One region of the Streptomyces yunnanensis genome, then DNA from elsewhere that is predicted to be linked to it. Evidence: predicted binding sites of a transcription regulator. Region 1 holds the regulator's gene; the other holds the start of a gene.
The links. Region 1 encodes HrcA, which represses chaperone genes, less so after heat shock. Its sites were predicted from a motif close to TTNGCACTCNGNNNNNCNGAGTGCNAA; they were not measured.
Positions count from the first base shown of each region.

Region 2: a site for HrcA is predicted at 4,101-4,127, ahead of MOV08_RS24525 (FmdB family zinc ribbon protein). Genes of this name have one in related genera too.

Region 1 is NZ_CP095749.1:6,326,855-6,332,184, reverse strand. Features, by position in the region: gene MOV08_RS27580 (16S rRNA (uracil(1498)-N(3))-methyltransferase) at 1-219, opposite strand, end outside; gene MOV08_RS27575 (nitronate monooxygenase) at 216-1,316, opposite strand; gene dnaJ (molecular chaperone DnaJ) at 1,562-2,698, opposite strand; gene hrcA (heat-inducible transcriptional repressor HrcA) at 2,699-3,715, opposite strand; gene MOV08_RS27560 (MBL fold metallo-hydrolase) at 4,035-4,769, shown strand; gene MOV08_RS27555 (DUF3097 domain-containing protein) at 4,851-5,330, shown strand, end outside.
Region 2 is NZ_CP095749.1:5,601,767-5,607,096, reverse strand. Features, by position in the region: gene MOV08_RS24540 (penicillin acylase family protein) at 1-604, opposite strand, end outside; gene MOV08_RS24535 (potassium/proton antiporter) at 792-2,327, shown strand; gene MOV08_RS24530 (MFS transporter) at 2,692-4,002, shown strand; gene MOV08_RS24525 (FmdB family zinc ribbon protein) at 4,139-4,474, shown strand; gene MOV08_RS24520 (S-methyl-5'-thioadenosine phosphorylase) at 4,633-5,330, shown strand, end outside.

The sequences.
Region 1 (5,330 bases):
GCGCAGCCCGCTGACGGCGACGGTCAGCCGGTCCTTGCCCTCGACGGCGGCGACCGTGCCCTGCGCACCGGTCCCGGCGCCGTCGGTCAGCACGACCTCCTCGCCGACCCGCAGCCGCCGCACCGACACCGCGTGCCGGCCCTCGGGGCCGTCCAGGGTCAGCGTGCCCCCGGCCCGTACACCGGCGAGCGACTCGACGAGGAAGACGGGCGCGGTCACACCGCACCGCCCGGTCCGTAGCCCGGGCCGCCCAGGCCCAACGAGACGCGGGCGGCGTCGAGTTCGGCGGCCAGCACCCCCACCAACTGCCCGGCGGGCATCTCCCGCGCCAGCCGATGCCCCTGCCCCGCCCAGAGGTTGAGCCCCTGCGCGTCGCCCGCCTTGGCGGCGGCCTTGCGGACCGGGGCGGTGAGGTAGTGCACGGCGGGGTAGACGGCCGGGGCGTACGGGCCGTGCTCCCTCAGGAAACGGTTCACCAGGCCGCGGGCCGGCCGCCCGGAGAACGCCCGGGTCAACTCGGTATGCGTGAAAAGGGGGTTGGTCAGCGCCTGCTTGTGCAGCGGGTTGGCGCCGGACTCGGGAGTGGCCAGGAACGCGGTGCCCAGCTGCGCCATCGAGGCTCCGGCGGCCAGCACCGCCGCGATCTGCGCGCCGCGCATCAGCCCGCCGGCGGCGATCACCGGGATCTGCACCGTCTCCCGGACCTGGGCGAGCAGCGCCAGCAGGCCCAGCCCGGAGCCCGTCCCGTCGGCGTGCGGATCGTCCCGGTGGGTGCCCTGGTGGCCGCCCGCCTCCACGCCCTGTACGCACACCGCGTCCGCGCCCGACCACTGTGCGGCCTGCGCCTCGGCGGCGGTGGTGACCGTGACGACGGTGTACGTGCCGACCTCGGCGAACGCGTCGAGGACCGCCCGCGAGGGGCAGCCGAAGGTGAAGGAGACCAGCGGCACCGGGTCGTCGCGCAGGATCGCGACCTTGGCCTCGTAGCCGTCGTCGGTGGGGCCGTTGACGTCGCCGAGCTCGGTCTCGTACCAGGCGGTCTCGCCGGCGAGTTGCTCGCGGTAGACCTCGACGGCGGAGGTGTCGGTGAGGGCGGGCTGCGGCATGAAGAGGTTGACGCCGAAGGGCCGGCCGGTCAGCCCCCGCAGCTGTTTGATCTCCTGGTACATCCCGTCGGCGGTTTTGTAGCCGGCGGCCAGGAAGCCGAGGCCACCGGCCTCACAGACGGCGGCGGCCAGCTCGGGTCCGGAGCCGCCGCCCGCCATCGGGGCCTGCACGATGGGGTGACGGCAGAAATCGGTGAGCGCGGTGGGCATGCCCACATCGTGTCACGCCCGGCGCCCCACCCAGAACCGGGGCGGCGGTCACGGGAAACGCCCGGACCGCCGCCCCGGTCGAGGTGGCTCCTGCTTCGTGCCGCGCTCGCCCGGGGAACGATCCCGGGCGGGCGGCCGGACGACTACCGCCCGTTGAACGCATCCTTCAACCGCGAGAACAGCCCCTGCTGCCCCGGCTGGCTGTGCCTGCCCGGGGGACGCCCCCCGGACCCCCGGCCGAACAGCTACCGCCCGTTGAACGCATCCTTCAACCGCGAGAACAGCCCCTGCTGCCCCGGCTGAAACTGGCCCTGGGGGCGCTCCTCGCCGCGCAGCTTGGCCAGTCGGCGCAGGAGTTCCTCCTGCTCCGGGTCGAGCTTGGTCGGGGTCTGCACCTCGACGTGGACGATCAGATCGCCCCGGCCGTTGCCGCGCAGGTGCGTCACGCCGCGGCCGTGCAGCGGGATCGACTGGCCGGACTGGGTGCCGGGCCGCACGTCGACGTCCTCCATCCCGTCCAGCGTCTCCAGCGGGCATTTGGTGCCCAGCGACGCCGCGGTCATCGGGATGGTGACCGTGCAGTGCAGATCGTCGCCGCGCCGCTGGAACACCGCGTGGGGCAGCTCGTGGATCTCGACGTAGAGGTCGCCGGCGGGGCCGCCGCCGGGGCCCACCTCGCCCTCGCCGGCCAGCTGGATCCGGGTGCCGTTGTCGACACCGGCCGGGATCTTGACCGTGAGGGTGCGGCGGGAGCGGACCCGTCCGTCGCCCGCGCACTCGGGGCACGGCGTCGGCACGACCGTGCCGAAGCCCTGGCACTGGGGGCAGGGCCGGGAGGTCATGACCTGGCCCAGGAAGGACCGGGTGACCTGCGAGACCTCACCGCGACCGCGGCACATGTCGCAGGTCTGCGCCGAGGTGCCCGGCGCCGCGCCCTCGCCGCTGCACGTGGTGCAGACGACGGCGGTGTCGACCTGGATGTCCTTGGTGGTGCCGAACGCGGCCTCGCTGAGCTCGACATCGAGGCGGATCATGGCGTCCTGGCCGCGGCGGGTCCGCGAGCGCGGGCCGCGCTGCGAGGCCGTGCCGAAGAACGCGTCCATGATGTCGGAGAAGTTGCCGAAGCCCGCGCCGAAGCCGCCCGCGCCGCCGGCACCGCCGGACTGCGAGAGGGGGTCGCCGCCGAGGTCGTAGACCTGCTTCTTCTGCGGATCCGAGAGGACCTCGTAGGCGGCGTTGATCTCCTTGAACCGCTCTTGGGTCTTGGGGTCCGGGTTCACGTCCGGGTGCAGCTCGCGCGCCAGCCGCCGGAACGCCTTCTTGATCTGGTCCTGCGAGGCGTCCCGACCGACACCGAGGACCGAGTAATAATCCGTGGCCACTTACGACTCCGCGAGGATCTGTCCGACGTAACGTGCCACTGCGCGTACCGCTCCCATCGTTCCGGGGTAGTCCATGCGGGTCGGTCCGACCACGCCCAATTTCGCGACGGCCTCGTCGCCAGAACCGTATCCGACGGTGACGACCGAGGTGGACGTCAGGCCCTCGTGAGCATTCTCATGCCCGATGCGCACGGTCATGCCCGAGTCCTTGGCCTCCCCGAGCAGCTTGAGCATCACCACATGCTCCTCAAGGGCTTCCAGCACCGGCCGGATGGTCAGGGGAAAATCATGCCCGAAGCGCGTCAGATTGGCGGTGCCGCCGATCATGAGCCGCTCTTCGGTCTCCTCCACCAGAGTCTCCAGCAGTACCGACAGTACTGTCGAGACGGTCGCCCGGTCGTCCTGTTCGAAGGATTCCGGGAGATCCTGCACCAGCTGCGGGACGTCCGTGAAACGGCGGCCGACGATCCGGCTGTTGAGCCGGGCGCGCAGATCCGCCAGGGACGTCTCGCCGAACGGCGTCTGGCAGTCGATGAGCCGCTGCTCGACGCGGCCGGTGTCGGTGATCAGCACCAGCATCAGCCGGGCCGGGGCCAGCGCCAGGAGTTCGACGTGCCGGACCGTCGACCGCGTCAGGGACGGGTACTGCACCACCGCCACCTGCCGGGTCAGCTGCGCCAGCAGGCGCACCGTGCGGCCCACCACGTCGTCCAGGTCGACGGCGCCGTCGAGGAAGTTCTGGATCGCCCGTCGCTCGGGGACGGACAGCGGCTTGACGCCGGCGAGCTTGTCGACGAAGAGGCGGTAGCCCTTGTCCGTCGGGATCCGGCCGGCGCTGGTGTGCGGCTGGGCGATGTAGCCCTCGTCCTCCAGGGCCGCCATGTCGTTGCGGACGGTGGCCGGGGAGACGCCCAGCCTGTGGCGCTCGGTGAGCGCCTTGGAACCCACCGGCTCCTCCGTCCCGACATAGTCCTGGACGATGGCGCGCAGCACTTCGAGCCTGCGTTCACTGAGCATTCCGCCACCTCCAGTCGGCCGTCCCGCCGTGTCGTCTCTTCTCCTGGCACTCGCACGGGCCGAGTGCCAGACCCGGAGCCAGTGTACGGCCGGGTAGCACGGATGCGGCAAGGGCGGGCGTACCGAGGGCTTACCCACCACCGCGGAATCCGACCCCCGGGTCGCCCCTGAGAGCCCCCTGATCGCACCCCGAGGTCCCCCTGATCCCGCCCCGCCACGGCCCCGGGCAAAAGCCCCGGGCGGTAGCCGTACTGCCCGCAGTGCGTGCCGGACGTCGGACGGCAGGCGGGAGTTCGACGACAGGGGCTAGCGTCTCGGTATGCGCACCACTTGGGAAGAGGCGGGCTGGGAGCGGCTCGGCGAGGGTGTCGTCCGGCGCCGGATGCCCGGCTGGGACGAGACGATCGGCGTGATCGCCGGCTCGGACGGCGTGCTGATCGTCGACACCGGCCCGACGCTCGGTGCCGGGGCCGAACTGCGCCGGACGGTCCGCGCGGTGCTGGGCCGCGATGTGACGCATGTCGCGCTCACCCACGCGCACTTCGACCACGTCCTGGGCACCGCGGCCTTCGCGGGGGTGGAGGTGTTCGGCGCGACCGGACTGGCCGAGCTGCTGCGGCACGGCAAGGAGGAGCTGCGGGACTCCGCGGTCCGGCACGGCGTGGACCCGGACACCGCGGCGGAGGCCGCGGACCTGCTGGTCGCCCCGCACCACCACGTGCACGGGGAGCTGACCGTCCGCCTCGGGGACCGGGAAGTGCTGCTGGCCAACGTCGGCCCCGGTCACACCGCCCACGACCTGGCCGTCCTGGTGCCGGGCCGGGCCGGTGAACGGGAGATCGTGTTCTGCGGCGACCTCGTCGAGGAGTCCGGCGAGCCCCAGGCGGGCCGGGACGCGCTGCCCCGGCTCTGGCCCGCCGCGCTGGACCGGCTGCTGGCGCTGGGCGGCGAGGACGCGGTGTACGTGCCCGGCCACGGCGCGGTGGTCGACGCCCGCTTCGTACGCGCCCAGCGGGACGCCCTGGCCGCCCGCTTCGGCGCCGACTCGCCCTGATCCGCCACCCCGTCGACTGTCGCCCCGGCGCCCCGTGCACCGGGGACCACCGCCCCGCCGATCCCCAGGAAGCAGACCCGCATGCACAGCAGGCACTACAGCCCCGACCTCACTCCCCCCTGGAAGAAGCCGAAGCCGGTGCCCGAGGTGCCGGCCGATCCCGGGCTGGTCGTGGAGGAGGTGGTGACGGGCTACTGCGGCGCGGTCCTGCGGTGCGAGAAGACCGCCGAGGGCCCGACGGTCACATTGGAGGACCGCTTCGGCAAGCAGCGGGTGTTCCCGATGGTGCCGCGCGGTTTCCTCCTGGAGGGCAGGACCGTCACCCTCGTCCGGCCGCAGAGCCGTCCGGCGCCGAGCGGCCCGGCGCGCACCGCGTCCGGCTCGATCGCGGTCCCCGGGGCGCGCGCCCGGGTCGCCCGCGCCGGTCGCATCTACGTGGAGGGGCGGCACGACGCGGAGTTGGTGGAGCGCGTCTGGGGCGACGACCTGCGGATCGAGGGCGTCGTCGTGGAGTACCTGGAGGGCGTCGACGACCTCCCGGCGATCGTCGACGCGTTCGCC
Region 2 (5,330 bases), 730 kb from region 1:
AGGCCATCGCCTTGAGCCACGCCACCGAGTCGACCGGGGTCCAGGGCTCGGGCTTGTAGTCGTTGGTGAAGCCGAGCGCGGCGTATTCCAGGGAGAGCTCGGAGCCCTGGTGGTCCTTGAGGTAGGCGTTGACACCGGCGGAGTACGCCTGGAGGTATTTCTTGGTGGTGGCCGAGAGCTTGGTGTCGTATTCCTTCTGCGCCACCTGGTGCCAGCCGAGGGTGCGCAGGAACTCGTCGCTCTTGACCTGGCTCGCGCCGAACATCTCGGAGAGCCGACCGGCCGTCATGTGGCGGCGGACGTCCATCTCCCAGAAGCGGTCCTGGGCCTGGACGTAGCCCTGGGCGCGGAAGAGGTCCTCGTCGGTGTCGGCGTAGATCTGCGGGATGCCGTTGGCGTCACGGACGACGTCCACCGGGTCGGTCAGGCCCGGGAGTTTGAGCGACCCCGTGGTCTCCGGGAAGGAGGCGCGAACGGTACTGACGCCCCAGTACGCGCCGAAGCCGATGCCCGCCACGAGCAGCAGCACGACCGTGAGCGCGACGAGGCGGCCGCGCCGCCCCTTCTTCTTTTTGGGGGCTGGACCGGACTTGTTGGCGGGCATCTCTGTCCTTCGAGGGGCAGGGTGGGAGTGCTGGAGCAACCATAGGCGCACCGGTTTGAGGACCCCTACGCGGAGTCAGCGCCGGGCACATTAAACTTTCAAGCAATGGTAAATTGTTAGAGTCAGTAACTAGATACGGTAAGGACAACCAGCCCACACCGACTGAGGCGCGAGGAAGGATCAGCTCCTGACTGTCGAACACCTCAACGAACTCCTGCTGATCTGCTCGCTCGTACTGCTCGTCGCAGTCGCCGCGGTACGGCTCTCCTCGCGCAGCGGGCTCCCCAGCCTGCTCATCTACCTGGGGATAGGCATCGCGATGGGGCAGGACGGCGTCGGCGGCGTCATCTTCGACAACGCCGAACTGACCCAACTCCTCGGCTATGCCGCCCTGGTGGTGATCCTCGCCGAGGGCGGCCTGGGCACCAAGTGGAAGGAGATCAAACCAGCCCTGCCCCAAGCCGCGATGCTCTCGACGGTCGGCGTCGCGGTGAGCGTGGGGGTCACCGCGGCCGGCGCGCACTACCTCGCCGGACTCGAATGGCGCCAGGCGCTGCTGATCGGCGCGGTGGTCTCGTCCACGGACGCCGCGGCCGTCTTCTCCGTCCTGCGCAGCGTGCCCCTGCCGTCCCGTCTGACGGGTGTCCTGGAAGCCGAGTCCGGCTTCAACGACGCCCCGGTGGTCATCCTCGTCGTGGCCTTCTCCACCGCCGGACCCACCGAACACTGGTACGTCCTGCTCGGCGAGATAGCGCTGGAGCTGGCGATCGGCGCCGCCATCGGCCTGGCCATCGGCTGGATCGGCTCGTACGGCATGCGGCACGTGGCGCTGCCCGCCTCCGGCCTCTATCCGATCGCGGTGATGGCCATCGCGGTCTCCGCCTACGCGGCCGGCGCGCTGGCGCACGGTTCCGGCTTCCTCGCCGTCTACCTGGCCGCGGTCGTCCTCGGCAACGCCAAGCTGCCGCACGCCCCGGCCACCCGCGGTTTCGCCGAGGGGGTCGGCTGGATCGGCCAGATCGGCATGTTCGTCCTGCTGGGTCTGCTGGTCACCCCGCACAACCTGCTCGACGACATCGTGCCCGCGCTGCTCATCGGCATGATCCTGACGCTGGTCGCCCGCCCGCTGTCCGTCTTCTCCTCGCTGCTGCCCTTCCGGGTGCCGTGGCAGGAGAAGACCCTGCTGTCCTGGGCCGGGTTGCGCGGCGCGGTGCCGATCGTGCTGGCCACCATCCCGATGGTGGGCGACGTCCCCGGCAGCGAGACGGTCTTCAACATCGTCTTCGTCCTGGTCGTGGTCTACACCCTGATCCAGGGCCCGACGCTGCCGTGGCTGGCCCGGCGGCTGCGGCTCGGCGAGGGCGAGGAGCCCGCCGACCTGGGCATCGAGTCGGCCCCGCTGGAGCGGCTGCGCGGCCATCTGCTGTCCACGTCCATAGGCCCCACCTCCCTGATGCACGGCGTGGAGGTCGGCGAGCTGCGGATGCCGGCGGGTGCCGCGGTCACCCTCGTCGTCCGGGACGGCACCAGCTTCGTGCCCTCCCCGACGACGGTGCTGCGGCGCGGCGACGAGCTGCTGGTGGTGGCCACCGACCCGGTGCGGGACGTGGCCGAGCGGCGGCTGCAGGCGGTGTCCCAGGGCGGCAAGCTGGCCGGCTGGCTGGGGACCGGCGCACCGCAGCAGCCCCAGGAGAAGCGCGGCCGGCGGCGCGAGGTGGGGTGAGGCGGCGGGCCCCGGCCCGCCCGCACCCGCCCACGCGCCGCCCGGCTTGCCCGGCCGGACGCCGAATGTGCGCTATCTCTCCAGAGATACCAAGGAAAACTGCGTGAAGCCCTGGTTAATCCCAGGGCTTCATTGCATCCGGCCTGTACAATCGAGACGGAAATTTGTACGGATCACGAACCAACTCTGCCTGACGCAGAGCTGGCGCGACCGCTCGGCGGCCGCGGTCCCCTGCCACACGCAGCCACCTTTCCCGGGTGTGGACCACGCGGTATCACTCGGTCCTGCGCGAGAGGACAGCTCTCGGCGCGTACCCGTGACGACCTCGCGGGGCAGCGCTACCAGGCGGCAGAAAGGCCCGGCCGTGGCATCCGCGGTCAAGGACTCCCGTCCCGGTTACGGTCAACTGTTGCGCACGCCCGGCGCATGGACCTTCGTGTTGCCCGGCTTTCTGGCCCGGCAGCCGTTCGCGATGCTGACGATCGGCATCGTCCTGCTCGTCCAGTCCACCACCGGCTCCTACGGCACCGCCGGCGCGGTCTCCGCCGCCACCGGCGTCTCGATGGCGCTGTTCGCCCCGCAGAGCGGCAAGCTCGCCGACCGGTTCGGTCAGCGCACGGTGCTGATCCCCGGCATCCTGGTGCACGTCGCCGGCGTCTGCGCCCTGATCGCCCTGGCCCTCGCCCACGCCCCCCTGTGGGCGCTGCTCGCCGTCGCCGTCCCCACGGGCGCCTCGACACCGCAGGTCGGCCCGATGGTGCGGGCCCGCTGGGCGACGAAGCTGGGCGGCAGCCCGCTGATGCCCACCGCCGCCGCCTTCGAGTCGGTGACCGACGAGTTCACCTTCGTCGTCGGCCCGGTGCTGGCGACCGCGCTGTGCACTGGCGTCCACCCGGCCGCCGGCCTGGTCGCCGAGGCCGTGCTGACGCTGGCCGGCGGCCTGCTGTTCGCCTCCCAGCGGCGCACCCAGCCGCCCGTCCACCGCGGCTCGTCGGACGACCACCCGCGCGTCTCGGCGCTGTCCGTCCCCGGCGTGCGGGTGCTGATCGTGGCGTTCCTCGGCATCGGCTCGGTCTTCGGCGGCATGCAGGTCTCGCTGACCGCGCTCACCGAGCACATCGGCCAGCCCGGCATCAACGGCGTCCTCTACGGGATCTTCGCGGGCGGCAACATGCTCGCCGGCATCGCCTGCGGCGCGATCGCCTGGAAGGTCGGCCCGCGCCGCCGGCTGCTGGTCGCCTACGGTCTGCTGGCGCTGGCCACCACCCCGCTGTGGGCGGTGACCGCGGTGCCGCTGCTGGGCGCCGTCGGCCTGGTCGTCGGCCTGTGCATCGCCCCGGCGCTGATCACCGGCTACACCCTCGTCGAGTCCCTGGTCCCGGCCACCGCCCGGACCGAGGCGTTCACCTGGCTGACCGGTGCGGTGGCGCTGGGCCAGGCGGCTGCGGCCACCGCCGCCGGCCAGCTGGCGGACCGCTTCGGCCCGAGCTCCGGCTTCCTGGTGCCGCTGGCCGGCACGGCGCTGGCCCTGGTGGTGCTGCTCTCCCTGCGGGCCTACCTGGCGCCCCGGCCCTCGAAGGTGGTCACCGGGTCGGCGGCTGCCGCCGACACCGGCGCCGAGGCCCCCGCGGAGACCGTCGCCGACGAGCGGGAACGCGAGCTGAGCCGCGCCTGAACGGGCGTGGAACCGGGTCCGGGGCCGGGCGTGGAGTCGGTCACCGTGCAGCGTTCACGGTGGACTGATGCGCCGGAATACTGCAAGATGGAGCGTCGTTAGCACTCAATGAGTGAGAGTGCCAGGAGGAAGTCAAGTGCCGACCTACCAGTACCAGTGCACCGCGTGCGGCGAGGGCCTTGAGGCCGTGCAGAAGTTCACCGACGACGCGCTCACCGAGTGCCCCAGCTGCAACGGACGCCTCAAGAAGGTGTTCTCGGCGGTCGGCATCGTCTTCAAGGGCTCCGGCTTCTACCGCAACGACAGCCGCGGCTCGTCGTCCAGCAGCAGCCCGGCCAGCAGCTCCACGTCGTCGAGCGGCTCCACCTCCTCGACGTCCTCGTCCTCGGCGTCCTCCTCGTCCTCGACGTCGTCCGCTTCGTCCTCGGACAGCAAGTCGACGGCCTCGGCGAGCACCGGCTCCGCCGCCTGACCTGCGCCGACGGTCGGCCTCACAGCGGCACCGGCCACCGGACCTCCGGGCCCCGCCACTCCCCACCAGGGAGCGGCGGGGCCCGCTGCGTTCCCCGGCCCGCAGCCGATCCACCGGGTCACCGGCGGGCCGCCGTCGCGCCCCGATAGTGTGACCGCATGGCTGACGCGGAGATTGGCGTTATCGGCGGGTCGGGGTTCTACTCCTTCCTGGACGACGTGACCGAGATCACTGTGGACACCCCCTACGGGCGCCCCAGCGATTCCCTGTTCCTCGGCGAGATCGCCGGCCGTTCGGTCGCGTTCCTGCCCCGGCACGGCCGCGGGCATCACCTGCCGCCGCACGGCATCAACTACCGCGCCAACCTCTGGGCGCTGCGCTCCGTCGGCGTGCGGCAGGTCCTCGGGCCGTGCGCGGTGGGCGGGCTGCGACCCGAGTACGGCCCCGGCACGCTGCTCGTCCCCGACCAGCTCGTGGACCGCACCAAGTCCCGCGTCCAGTCGTACTTCGACGGCATACCGCGCCCGGACGGCAGCGTTCCCCACGTCGTCCACCTGACCTTCGCCGACCCGTACTGCCCCGCCGGCCGCCAGGCCGCCCTCGCCGCCGCCCGCGGCCGGGACTGGGAGCCGGTCGACGGCGGCACCCTCGTGGTGATCGAGGGCCCGCGCTTCTCCACCCGCGCCGAGTCGCGCTGGCACGCCGCCCAGGGCTGGTCGGTGGTCGGCATGACCGGTCACCCCGAGGCCGTCCTGGCCCGCGAGCTGAGCCTGTGCTACACCTCGCTGACCCTGGTCACCGACCTGGACGCGGGCACCGAGACCGGCGAGGGCGTCTCCCACGAGGAGGTCCTCAA